Regions from separate parts of the Ruegeria sp. HKCCSP351 genome, predicted to be linked through region 3. Evidence: riboswitches for the same ligand, from Rfam matches in the RefSeq annotation. Region 3 holds a riboswitch; each other region holds the start of a gene.
The links. A riboswitch is a leader RNA that binds a small molecule or an ion and turns the genes downstream of it on or off. The one in region 3 is predicted to bind cobalamin.

Region 1 (3,274 bases), on a different contig from region 3:
CAGCAAGATTGGCCAGCCGCATCGTGGGCATCCGCCCCTCAGGTCCGCCGCCGCGATGCCAGCCCGCCGCGAAAGCACCCAGGTCACTGTCGGAAAAGGACAGCACAACCAGATCAGCCGGGCTTTGGCCCAGATCGGTTGGGGTCTCGGTTTCCTCGAGCCCGTGGCTTTCGCGAAAGACGACGTGCATGACTTACTCGGCAACCTCGGTCACACCCACGAGGATATCACGGATCTCGGCCTCTTTGATGTCGTCATGCTCGGCAATCACGACCAGGCGCGAGCGGCGCTCCTCACCGGGCTCCCACGGGCGGTCGTATTGGTGACGAACCCGTGCGCCGACAGCCTGAACCAGCAGGCGCATCGGTTTGCCTGTGACGGCGGCATAGCCTTTGACGCGCAGAATATTCAGCTCAGATGCCAGACGTTCAATCCTGGCTACCAGTTCCGCCGGGTCGGTCTGTTCCGGCAACTCGACGATGATGCTTTCGAAGTCGTCATGCTCATGATCGTGATGGCCATCGTGATGTGACGGGCGGGCGTCCATGTCATCTTCGGCGGCAGCCTCAAGGCCAAGCACGACACGTACGTCGACGACACCCTCTGCAACCTCGACGACGGGAAGCGGGCGCGGCGCCTCGGCGGCGATAATCTGTTTAGCTTTCGCGACACCTTCGGGACCTGCCAGATCGGGCTTGGTCAGCAGGATGATATCCGCGCACGAGATCTGATCCTCGAACACCTCGGACAAGGGTGTTTCGTGATCAATCGAGTCATCAGCCAGCCTTTGGGCATCCACCGCTTCAACGTTCGGAGCAAAGCGACCGGCGGCCACGGCCTCGGCATCGGCCAGCGCGATCACGCCATCAACAGTGATTTTCGAACGGATATCAGGCCAATCAAATGCTTTCAGCAGCGGTTTGGGCAGTGCAAGGCCGGATGTTTCGATCAGGATGTGATCCGGGCGCGGTTCCAGCGCCATCAGCGCCTCGATGGTCGGGATGAAATCATCAGCCACGGTGCAGCAAATGCAGCCGTTTGCCAGTTCCATGATGTTTTCCGCAGGGCAATCCGGTATCGCGCAGGATTTCAGAATGTCGCCATCAACACCCACATCTCCAAACTCGTTAACAACAATCGCCAGCCGCTTTCCCTGCGGGTTCTGCATCAGATGGCGCACCAGCGTGGTTTTGCCCGAGCCCAGAAAGCCGGTGATCACGGTGACGGGAAGTTTTTCTAGGTTCGACATGATCTCAGCCTCCAATCGGGGGAATGCGCGATGCGCAGTTTTTGCGGAAATGTTCAGGACGGTCGCGCCACTTCACCAGACCATCGTCTGTGGCCAGATACTTGGTCACACCATCGATGATGACATCGACGTGATCGATTTCGTTCAGGTTCTCGTAAACAAAGGTCCAGCGATCCGGCCCGCCCCGAAGAACGATGGAACAGCCCTGATCGCAGTTCGAAAGGCATTCGACAGGTTTCAGAGTGATACCATCTGGCAAGGCAGCCTGTTCCAGGGCCTTGTGCAACAATGTGCCGGGTCGTTCGGCGTCATCCTCGACGGGCAGACCCCGGCGGCAAGTCGTGCAAACCAGTAGCTCTACCGGTGCGGTCTCGGTCATGTCTCTCATCCCCCCAAATCCTCTTCGCGGGGGACGGGGTTTCATGCGGGCACCACGTCTGCACATGGACCCGACACCGGAACACCCCGCCCGGTTTCAACTTCGGGTGTTGGCAGGTCTCCCGGCTTGCGGATGCCAGAGCGGTCGCTCTGTCGGATGTCCCGCCTTCCCGGCACAGGCCAGTGGCATTGGGCATCCTCTCCGGTCACGGTCGCGGGGGCGGCTGCGTTTGGCGGATGAACCGTTGACGCATTCCCTTTTCATCGGCTGTCGCCGACACCAACGACAGGGACATGCGGCACCGCTGACCCGCTTGTCAAGCGGTTCGCGCGCAACAAATAAGCCAAGGTGAAAAAAGCGACCTGTAGGCGTCGTTCGGCGGCATGAAGAACGTGTTCGGTATATGGTCGCATGACGGGAAAACGACGAACTTGGAGATGCGTCATATGAAAGTGGGATTTATCGGTCTGGGTAACGTAGGCGGCAAGCTTTCGGGATCCCTTTTGCGCAACGGCATTGATCTGACTGTGCATGACCTGAACGCGGATCTGGTGGCCGAGTTTGTCGCCAAAGGCGCAAAGGCGGCAGAAGGGCCCGCCCAGTTGATGCGCGATTGCGATGCGGTGATCACCTGTCTGCCGTCTCCGGCAGCATCGGACGCAGTCATGCAGGAGATGTTGCCCGAAGTGGGCCCCGGCAAGATCTGGATGGAGATGTCGACCACGGACGAGGCCGAAGTCAAACACCTGGGTGCCGAAGTCATATCGCGCGGCGGTGCGGCCGTCGATTGCCCGGTTTCTGGCGGGTGCCACCGTGCCGCGACGGGCAATATCTCGATCTTCGCGGGCTGCGACCGGGAAACGTTTGAACGAATTCTGCCGTTCCTGACGACAATGGGCCGCCGGGTTTTGCACACCGGTGAACTGGGCTCGGCGTCGGTGCTGAAAGTGATGACCAACTATCTTGCCACCGCCAACCTGATCACCTGCGCCGAAGCACTGGTTACGGCAAAGGCTGCGGGGATGGATCTGAACACGACCTATGAGGCGATCAAAATCTCGTCCGGCACGTCCTTCGTGCACGAAACCGAAAGTCAGGTCATCCTGAATGGGTCGCGCGATATTTCCTTCACCATGGATCTGGTGAAGAAGGATATCGGTTTGTTTCAGGAGGTCGCCGACCGCGCCGGGGTGCCGCTGGAAATAAATCCGGTGATGATCAACATCTTTAACGATGGTATCGCACGCTATGGCGAACGCGAGCTTTCACCAAATATTATCAAGCGGCTGGAAGAGGCAACTGGTCTGGATATCACTGCCCCGGGCTTCCCAGCCGAAATGACGGATGATGAGCCGGAGGAGCCGGGATACGAGGTTGTGCCACAAGGGCGCGCCTGAACGCCAGGCACATACCAAACCACATCGCGCCCCGTGAACGAGCAGAGGTAGGAAGGTGATCCGAAAAAACACGCCATATCTGGCCCGCAGTTCGACAGAATCGCGGGCCATGAACGTCTGAAAATACCAAGCATCGCAAGCGTGTATTGCGGGGCCAAGTCAGCGATTTGGATGTAGTTGGAGGCGAGTACCGGAATCGAACCGGTGTACACGGATTTGCAATCCGGAAACTTTTGTTGATTTCAAAGG
Region 2 (3,274 bases), on a different contig from region 3:
CGATAGCGTACACTGTCGATGATCTCGCGGATATCGTTGACGCCGGTACGGCTGGCGGCATCCATTTCCATCACATCGACATGGCGGCCTTCCATGATGGCGACACAATGTTCGCACTGACCGCAGGGTTCGGTTGTGGGGCCACCGGTTCCGTCGGGTCCGATGCAGTTCATGCCCTTGGCGATGATCCGCGCCGTGGTCGTTTTACCCGTCCCGCGAATGCCGGTCATGACAAAAGCCTGCGCAATCCGGTCGGCCTCGAAAGCGTTTTTCAGGGTGCGCACCATGGCATCCTGACCTACCAGGTCGGCAAAGGTTTCCGGGCGGTATTTGCGGGCGAGAACCTGATAGGCGGGGCTGGGCGTGTCTGTCATGTCTTCTCGCTCGGATTCGGTGCTTCGGCACAGCGTAGTGGCGGCGGCAGCCCGCGTCCACTGCGGGGCGCGATGATTTTTTGTTTCAGGAACGGGCTGGTTTCCAACTAAACTGGACCAGCGGATTTAATGACTCATTTCTTAAAGAGTACCTTGGGGGAGGACGCACTTCATGTCGCAGTTGGTCATCTTTGCTCTGCAGGTCGGAGGCGGGACGCTTGCCCTTACTTCAATGCCCGGTCGTGGCGGGGATTACGCCACCGATCTGGATACGATTGCGGCGTGGAAACCGGGCCTTGTGATTTCAATGACGACGGATGTCGAAATGCTTCAGGATGGCGCGCAGCACTTTGGCAGTGACATCCAAAGCCGGGCCAGCCGGTGGGTTCACCTGCCGATCGAAGATTTTGGAGCGCCAACGCAAGCGGTTCAGAAGGCCTGGCCAGAGGTCAGCGCCACGGCCCGACATGCACTGTCGGGTGGTGGCCGGGTCCTTGTGCACTGCCGTGGGGGGTGCGGCAGGTCCGGGATGATTGTTCTGCGACTGATGGTTGAATGCGGTGAACGCGCCAGCGACGCACTGGACCGCCTGCGGGCCGTACGCCCGTGCGCTGTCGAAACCGATGCGCAGCTGGCCTGGGCGTCCCGGATCACGCCGGTACAGGTGGAAGTGGGATCAAGCTGAAAGCTGCTGGGGTGCGTAACCGAATTTCGGGGGTCGGATCGTTGAAACCTCGATCATCGCGCAAGGCGGGTTCGTGACAATGCCCGAGGGCAGCGTGCTGAATTCAAGTCCGAAGATCAAATCGGCATAGGCATCCAGGTCCCGAATTGCTGTATCAGGGTGCGCCCCGCAGAAAACGCGAACGCTTTCGGATCGCGCTCGGATCGCTGCCATGCACCCTTCTACGCAATGTGACAGCGCGCTGTTGCCTTCAAATTCGAAATCCTCGCTGGTGGCCGAAACCGCCTGCGCCATGGCTTCGGAAATCGAGCGGGCCAGTCGCGCCAAAGCCGGGCAGGTATTGCCCGTCCGCTGGCACACAGTTGCGCTGTATTTGTGTGATTTTGTCTTCCAGATCATCCTGCGCCCTCCGCGCGTGGTGGGCTGGATATTGGGGCAGGTGGGACAGCATTTTGCCGTCAGGACCTGCCCGGACACCCCGCCCGAGTTTCGGTTTCAGTTCCGATGGCAGGTCTCCTGACTTGCGGGTCATTGCTCTGCCGACCTTCCCAGCCCATGGGCCAGTGGTATTTCGGCATTGCTTACCGCTTACAGTTGCGGGGGCAGTCGCGGACTAGGTTGATGTCTGTATGACCAGACAAACCGCACCGTGTTCCCTTTTCATCCCGACCTCTTGTGGGGGCCGGAAACCATCACACAACCGCTAGCGCCTGATCGCGTTCCGAGTCAAGCCGATCTTTGGCCGGACGTTTGGTCATGCTGGATGCGGATTATGTTCCGGCCTAGTGTCATCGGCATCGAAGGCAGGCAAACCGATTGTTTCAGCGAAAGCCGGGGACCATGTTGGATTCGGAACAGACGGTGTTGATCGAAGATTTCCGCTTTCCGTCCGGGTCTGTGACCTTGTCGGCGCGGTTGCACCGGCCAGCAGGTGAGCCGGAAACCGTTGTCGTGCTGAACAGTGCCACGGGTGTGCCGCGTGACTATTATCAACACTTCGCGCGATGGCTGGCCGCCGAGCGGGGGATAGCTTGCCTGACCTATGACTATCGGGACTACGGGTTTTCTTTGGTCGGCCGCCTGAAAGACGCAACTGCAACTATGGCGGATTGGGCGTTGATCGATATGCCTGCGGCGCGGGCCGAGATGCGCAGACGGTTTCCAAATGCGCAGCAGTGGACCATCGGCCATTCGGTCGGTGCGATGCTGGGGCCGGTGCAGCCGGATATCGACCAGATCGACCGTATGATCGGTGTGTGTTCGGGGCTGGTGACTTTGAAAGATCACCCATGGCCCTATCGGGGGTTGGCAGGGCTGTTCTGGTATGGCCATGCACCGCTGATGGTGCGAGCGCTTGGGTATCTGCCCGGCAAAGCGATCGGGTTTGGTTCGGACCTGCCCGCCTCGGTCTACTGGCAATGGCGCAAATGGTGTACAGCTCCTCTTAGCTACGTTCCCGAGATCGGGCAGAATTTGCCTGATGCGCATTGGGGCAGTTCTGGAACACCTGTGGATCTGTTCACGTTCGAAGATGACCAGATGGCTCCGCCCGAGGCAGTTTGGCGCCTTGCCGATCTGTACGGCCCCGAGGCCAGACGCCACCTTCTGAAGCCTGCCGAATTCGGACTGCCGGAGGTTGGTCACATTGGGGCATTTGCCCGGCGCAATGCAGCGGTCTGGCCGCGCCTGATCGCCTGATCAGACGCGACGCAGGTTTTCCATAACACCTTGCAGCTATGGCCGTTTACGAAGTTTCTTGTCCTGCATGACACCGCGCACCATCTTGCCAAACGCCCTGTCCCGCGCCCGCGATTGCGCAACGGTTTCCGAGTTTCGCTGATCTTCACGCCGCAGCTTGCGCCAGCGGTCCAGCCGCGCCGGATCAAGCACGCCTTCGTCGATTGCGTTCTGCACGGCACAGCCGGGCTCGGTCTCGTGCTGACAATCCGAAAAGCGGCAGCTTTGGCCAAGCTCTGTGATGTCCGAGAATACGTCGTCGATCCCGTCCTGGGCGTCCAGCAGGCGCAATGCGCGCATTCCGGGCGTGTCGATCAGCCATCCACCGTTACTCATCCGGTGCAACGCGCGCACCGTTGTCGTATGCCTGCCCCGTGCGTCGTCTTCGCGAATTCCAGACGTGGCGAGGTTTTGATCTGTCATGGTGTTGCTGAGCGTCGTTTTACCCACGCCCGACGACCCGACCAGCGCGCCGGTC
Region 3 (3,274 bases):
AAATCCGGCCCGATCGAACGTGAAAACCATCACAAGATTCGAATTTTGAGTCAATAAATAAATCACTCTTATTTATTATTGACAGAAAGGAAGGGTTTCAACATTGTCGTCACGAAGGGGATGGCCGTGTCTGCAAACAACTCTTTGGACAATACCGCTGGCGTACGCGAGCCAGACATGCGCGGCACCAATCAAAGCGGAATGCGGGCCCGAAATGAACGGCTTGTCCTGTCACTGGTCCGGCGCCATCAGGCCCTTGCAAAATCTGAAATCGCGCGCATGACCGGGCTGTCGGCACAGACGGTTTCGGTCATCATGCGCCAGTTGGAAACCGATGGGCTGCTTCTGCGGGGTGAACCGATCCGGGGAAAAGTCGGGCAGCCCTCGGTTCCCATGCGCCTGAATCCGGATGGCGCGTATTTCTTCGGGCTCAAAGTCGGGCGGCGCAGTACCGAGCTGGTGCTGACGGATTTCCTTGGCAATGTCAGGCAACGCGAACGGCGGACTTATGATTTTCCGACGCCCGAGGCGACACTGAGCTTTTCCAAGGAAAGCCTCGACAAAGTGATGACGTCGCTGTCGCCCGAAGCGCGCGGCAGGATCGCGGGTCTTGGGATTGCGATGCCGTTCTACCTTTGGGACTGGGCACAGACATTGCAGGTTCCGCAGGAGAAAATGGATCCGTGGCGTGACGCGGACTTGAAAGGCGCGCTGGCCGCAAGCTATGACTTGCCGGTGTTCTTGCAGAACGACGCAACGGCCGCCTGCGGCGCCGAGCTGGTCTTTAGCCCGGCGGAAGGCCCACGAGATTTCCTGTATTTTTATGTGGGCTTCTTCATTGGGGGCGGGGTGGTTCTGAACGGCTCGATCTTTTCGGGGCGGGGAAACGCCGGTGCGCTTGGCCCATTGCCCGTGCCGGACGACGCAGGCGGAGTGAAACCGTTGATAGATGTCGCCAGTCTTTATGTACTGGAGCGCGCGACAGGTGAGAATGCCGCAACAGCCGGTTCAATTTGGGAAACGACACAGCATTGGGACGTACCGGAAACCCACCTTGAGAACTGGCTGAAACAAGCGGCGCACGGGATCGCCCATGCCACAGTCTCATCTTGCAGCCTGATCGACTTCGAATGTGTCAAGATTGATGGCTGGATGCCCGCAGGCATCAAGGCGCGGCTGGTGGAACTGGTTGAGGTCGAACTATCCGACCTGAACCTGACCGGGCTGGAACGGCCTTTGGTGCTGGCGGGGACGGCAGGCCCCGATGCCCGCTCATTGGGGGCGGCCAGTTTGCCATTGTCGGAAAGATACCTGCTCGAAGGGTAGGTTCATCCCTGAAAACCCCGACCTTTATCCAAAGCGGATCCGCCGGAAAAAGGGCATTGCCCGCTAAACTTTTTGACAGCCAGCGCAATTGATCGTTGACGGATGCCGAAGAAGTCTGGCAAGCCGCTCGGCATGTCCGGTTCCGGGGCGTGCTCTGGAATCAATAGGGAATGCGGTGCGGGCTTTGGCCCAACTCCGCAACTGCACCCGCAACTGTAAGCGGCGAGCAGGGCTGAAGTGCCACTGGAGTTAATCCGGGAAGGCCAGCCCAACGCTTTGACCCGCAAGTCAGGATACCTGCCGGACATGTGCCTTTGACAAGGGCACTCCTAATCGGCGACGGGATGCGCGTCGGAGCAGGATGCTTGAAAAAGCAGCTTAGCTTGGACATCCCCGCAGTCAAAACGCATCTCGTACCGGGGTTGGTGCGATGGGACAAGGACGACTATTGATGACCAAGCTGCTTTCCGCAGCCGCTGTGGCGATAGCGCTTCCAGCGATAGCAGATGCGCATTTCCTGCTGGAATACACCGCTGACACCATGATCGACGCACCGGGGAATGTTCCGGTCAAGCTGATCTTTTGGCATCCGTTCTCGAACGGGCATGTCATGGATCTGGACAAGCCGCAGGAATTCTACGTGATCCACAACGGTCAGAAAACCGATCTGCTGGATACCCTGGAACCCGTGCGTTTCACCGGTGGCGAAAACGAAGGCGCGGCATTCAAGGGTTATGTTCCCGTCAAACGGTCGGGCGACTATGTGCTGGTGACTGTTCCCCAGCCCTATTACGAGGAATCCGAGAATATCTATATCCAGCAGATTGCCAAGGCATTCCTGAACCGCAACGAACTGCCGACCGACTGGATGAACCCGGTGGGCTTGCCGGTTGAGATCATCCCGCTCAACAAACCAACCAACATCATCGCGGGGTCGACCTTTACAGGTCGGGTTATGGCCGAAGGCCAACCGGTTGCGGGTGCCGAGATCGAGATCGAGTACATGGCCGCAGAACCGGACATGGAAAGCGCGGCCGCCTCGGCCCCGACCGTCTCACCGATGCCGGGCGGCACGTTGGTCGCAACTTCGGATGATAACGGGTATTTCACGTTCGGCGTTCCGAAAGCCGGATATTGGGGTTTTGCCGCGCTCGGTGCCGGTCCTGTGACCGAACACAACGGCAAAGAACTCAGCCAGGACGCGGTCATCTGGATCCGCGCATGGGATTTGGAGTAATCGTAGATGCATATCGTTGACGGAGCCTTGTCCAACCCGGTCGTGATCGGCGGAGCCGTCGCTGCGGCGGGTGGGATTGCCATGGGCCTCAGGTCGCTGGATCTTGATCGCATCCCCACGGCGGGGGTGCTGTCGGCCAGCTTTTTCGTGGCATCGCTGATCCATGTGCCGATTGGCCCTTCGTCAGTGCATCTGATCCTCAACGGCATGGCCGGGCTATTGTTGGGCTGGGCCGCATTCCCGGCCCTGTTCGTCGGGCTTTTGCTGCAAGCCGTCTTCTTTGGCTTTGGCGGGTTGACCGTACTGGGGATCAACACCCTGAACATCGCGTTGCCCGCGGTTTTGGCCGGACTGGTCTTTAGCCGCCTGATCGCCCACGGCTCACCTCTGCAAGGTGCGATATGGGGCGGGGTCGGTGGTGCCTTTGCCATTGCCGCCACAACCGGCATGGTTGCATTTTCTCTGGCCTTGTCCGGGGATGCCTTCCTGCCTGCGGCCAAGCTTGTTTTCTTTGCACATATTCCTGTCATGGCGATTGAGGCAATCCTGACCGGGTTCGCGGTTTTGCTGGCGCGCAAGGTCAAGCCCGAGCTTTTTGTCAAAGGAGCGGTCGCGTGAGGTACCTGGCGATCGTTCTGGCGCTGAGCTGCGCACCCGTACCTGCCTTGGCGCATAAGGTCATAGCCGGAGTGTTTGAATCCGGTGACGCCA

Region 1: linked by a shared signal. The riboswitch ahead of I9182_RS05235 (DUF1636 domain-containing protein) and the one ahead of I9182_RS20010 (DUF4198 domain-containing protein) in region 3 are both predicted to bind cobalamin.
Region 2: linked by a shared signal. The riboswitch ahead of I9182_RS11315 (hypothetical protein) and the one ahead of I9182_RS20010 (DUF4198 domain-containing protein) in region 3 are both predicted to bind cobalamin.

Annotation. Positions count from the first base shown of each region.
Region 1 is NZ_JAEDOV010000002.1:222,092-225,365, reverse strand. It holds gene cobN (cobaltochelatase subunit CobN) at 1-190, opposite strand, end outside; gene cobW (cobalamin biosynthesis protein CobW) at 194-1,249, opposite strand; gene I9182_RS05235 (DUF1636 domain-containing protein) at 1,254-1,628, opposite strand; cobalamin riboswitch at 1,722-1,927, opposite strand; gene I9182_RS05230 (NAD(P)-dependent oxidoreductase) at 2,012-3,025, shown strand.
Region 2 is NZ_JAEDOV010000004.1:352,066-355,339, reverse strand. It holds gene I9182_RS11325 (DNA polymerase III subunit gamma/tau) at 1-407, opposite strand, end outside; gene I9182_RS11320 (dual specificity protein phosphatase family protein) at 547-1,059, shown strand; gene I9182_RS11315 (hypothetical protein) at 1,051-1,458, opposite strand; cobalamin riboswitch at 1,548-1,768, opposite strand; gene I9182_RS11310 (hypothetical protein) at 1,900-2,757, shown strand; gene rsgA (ribosome small subunit-dependent GTPase A) at 2,794-3,274, opposite strand, start outside.
Region 3 is NZ_JAEDOV010000017.1:15,044-18,317, reverse strand. It holds gene I9182_RS20015 (ROK family transcriptional regulator) at 178-1,326, shown strand; cobalamin riboswitch at 1,447-1,646, shown strand; gene I9182_RS20010 (DUF4198 domain-containing protein) at 1,778-2,563, shown strand; gene cbiM (cobalt transporter CbiM) at 2,570-3,181, shown strand; gene I9182_RS20000 (cobalt ABC transporter permease) at 3,178-3,274, shown strand, end outside.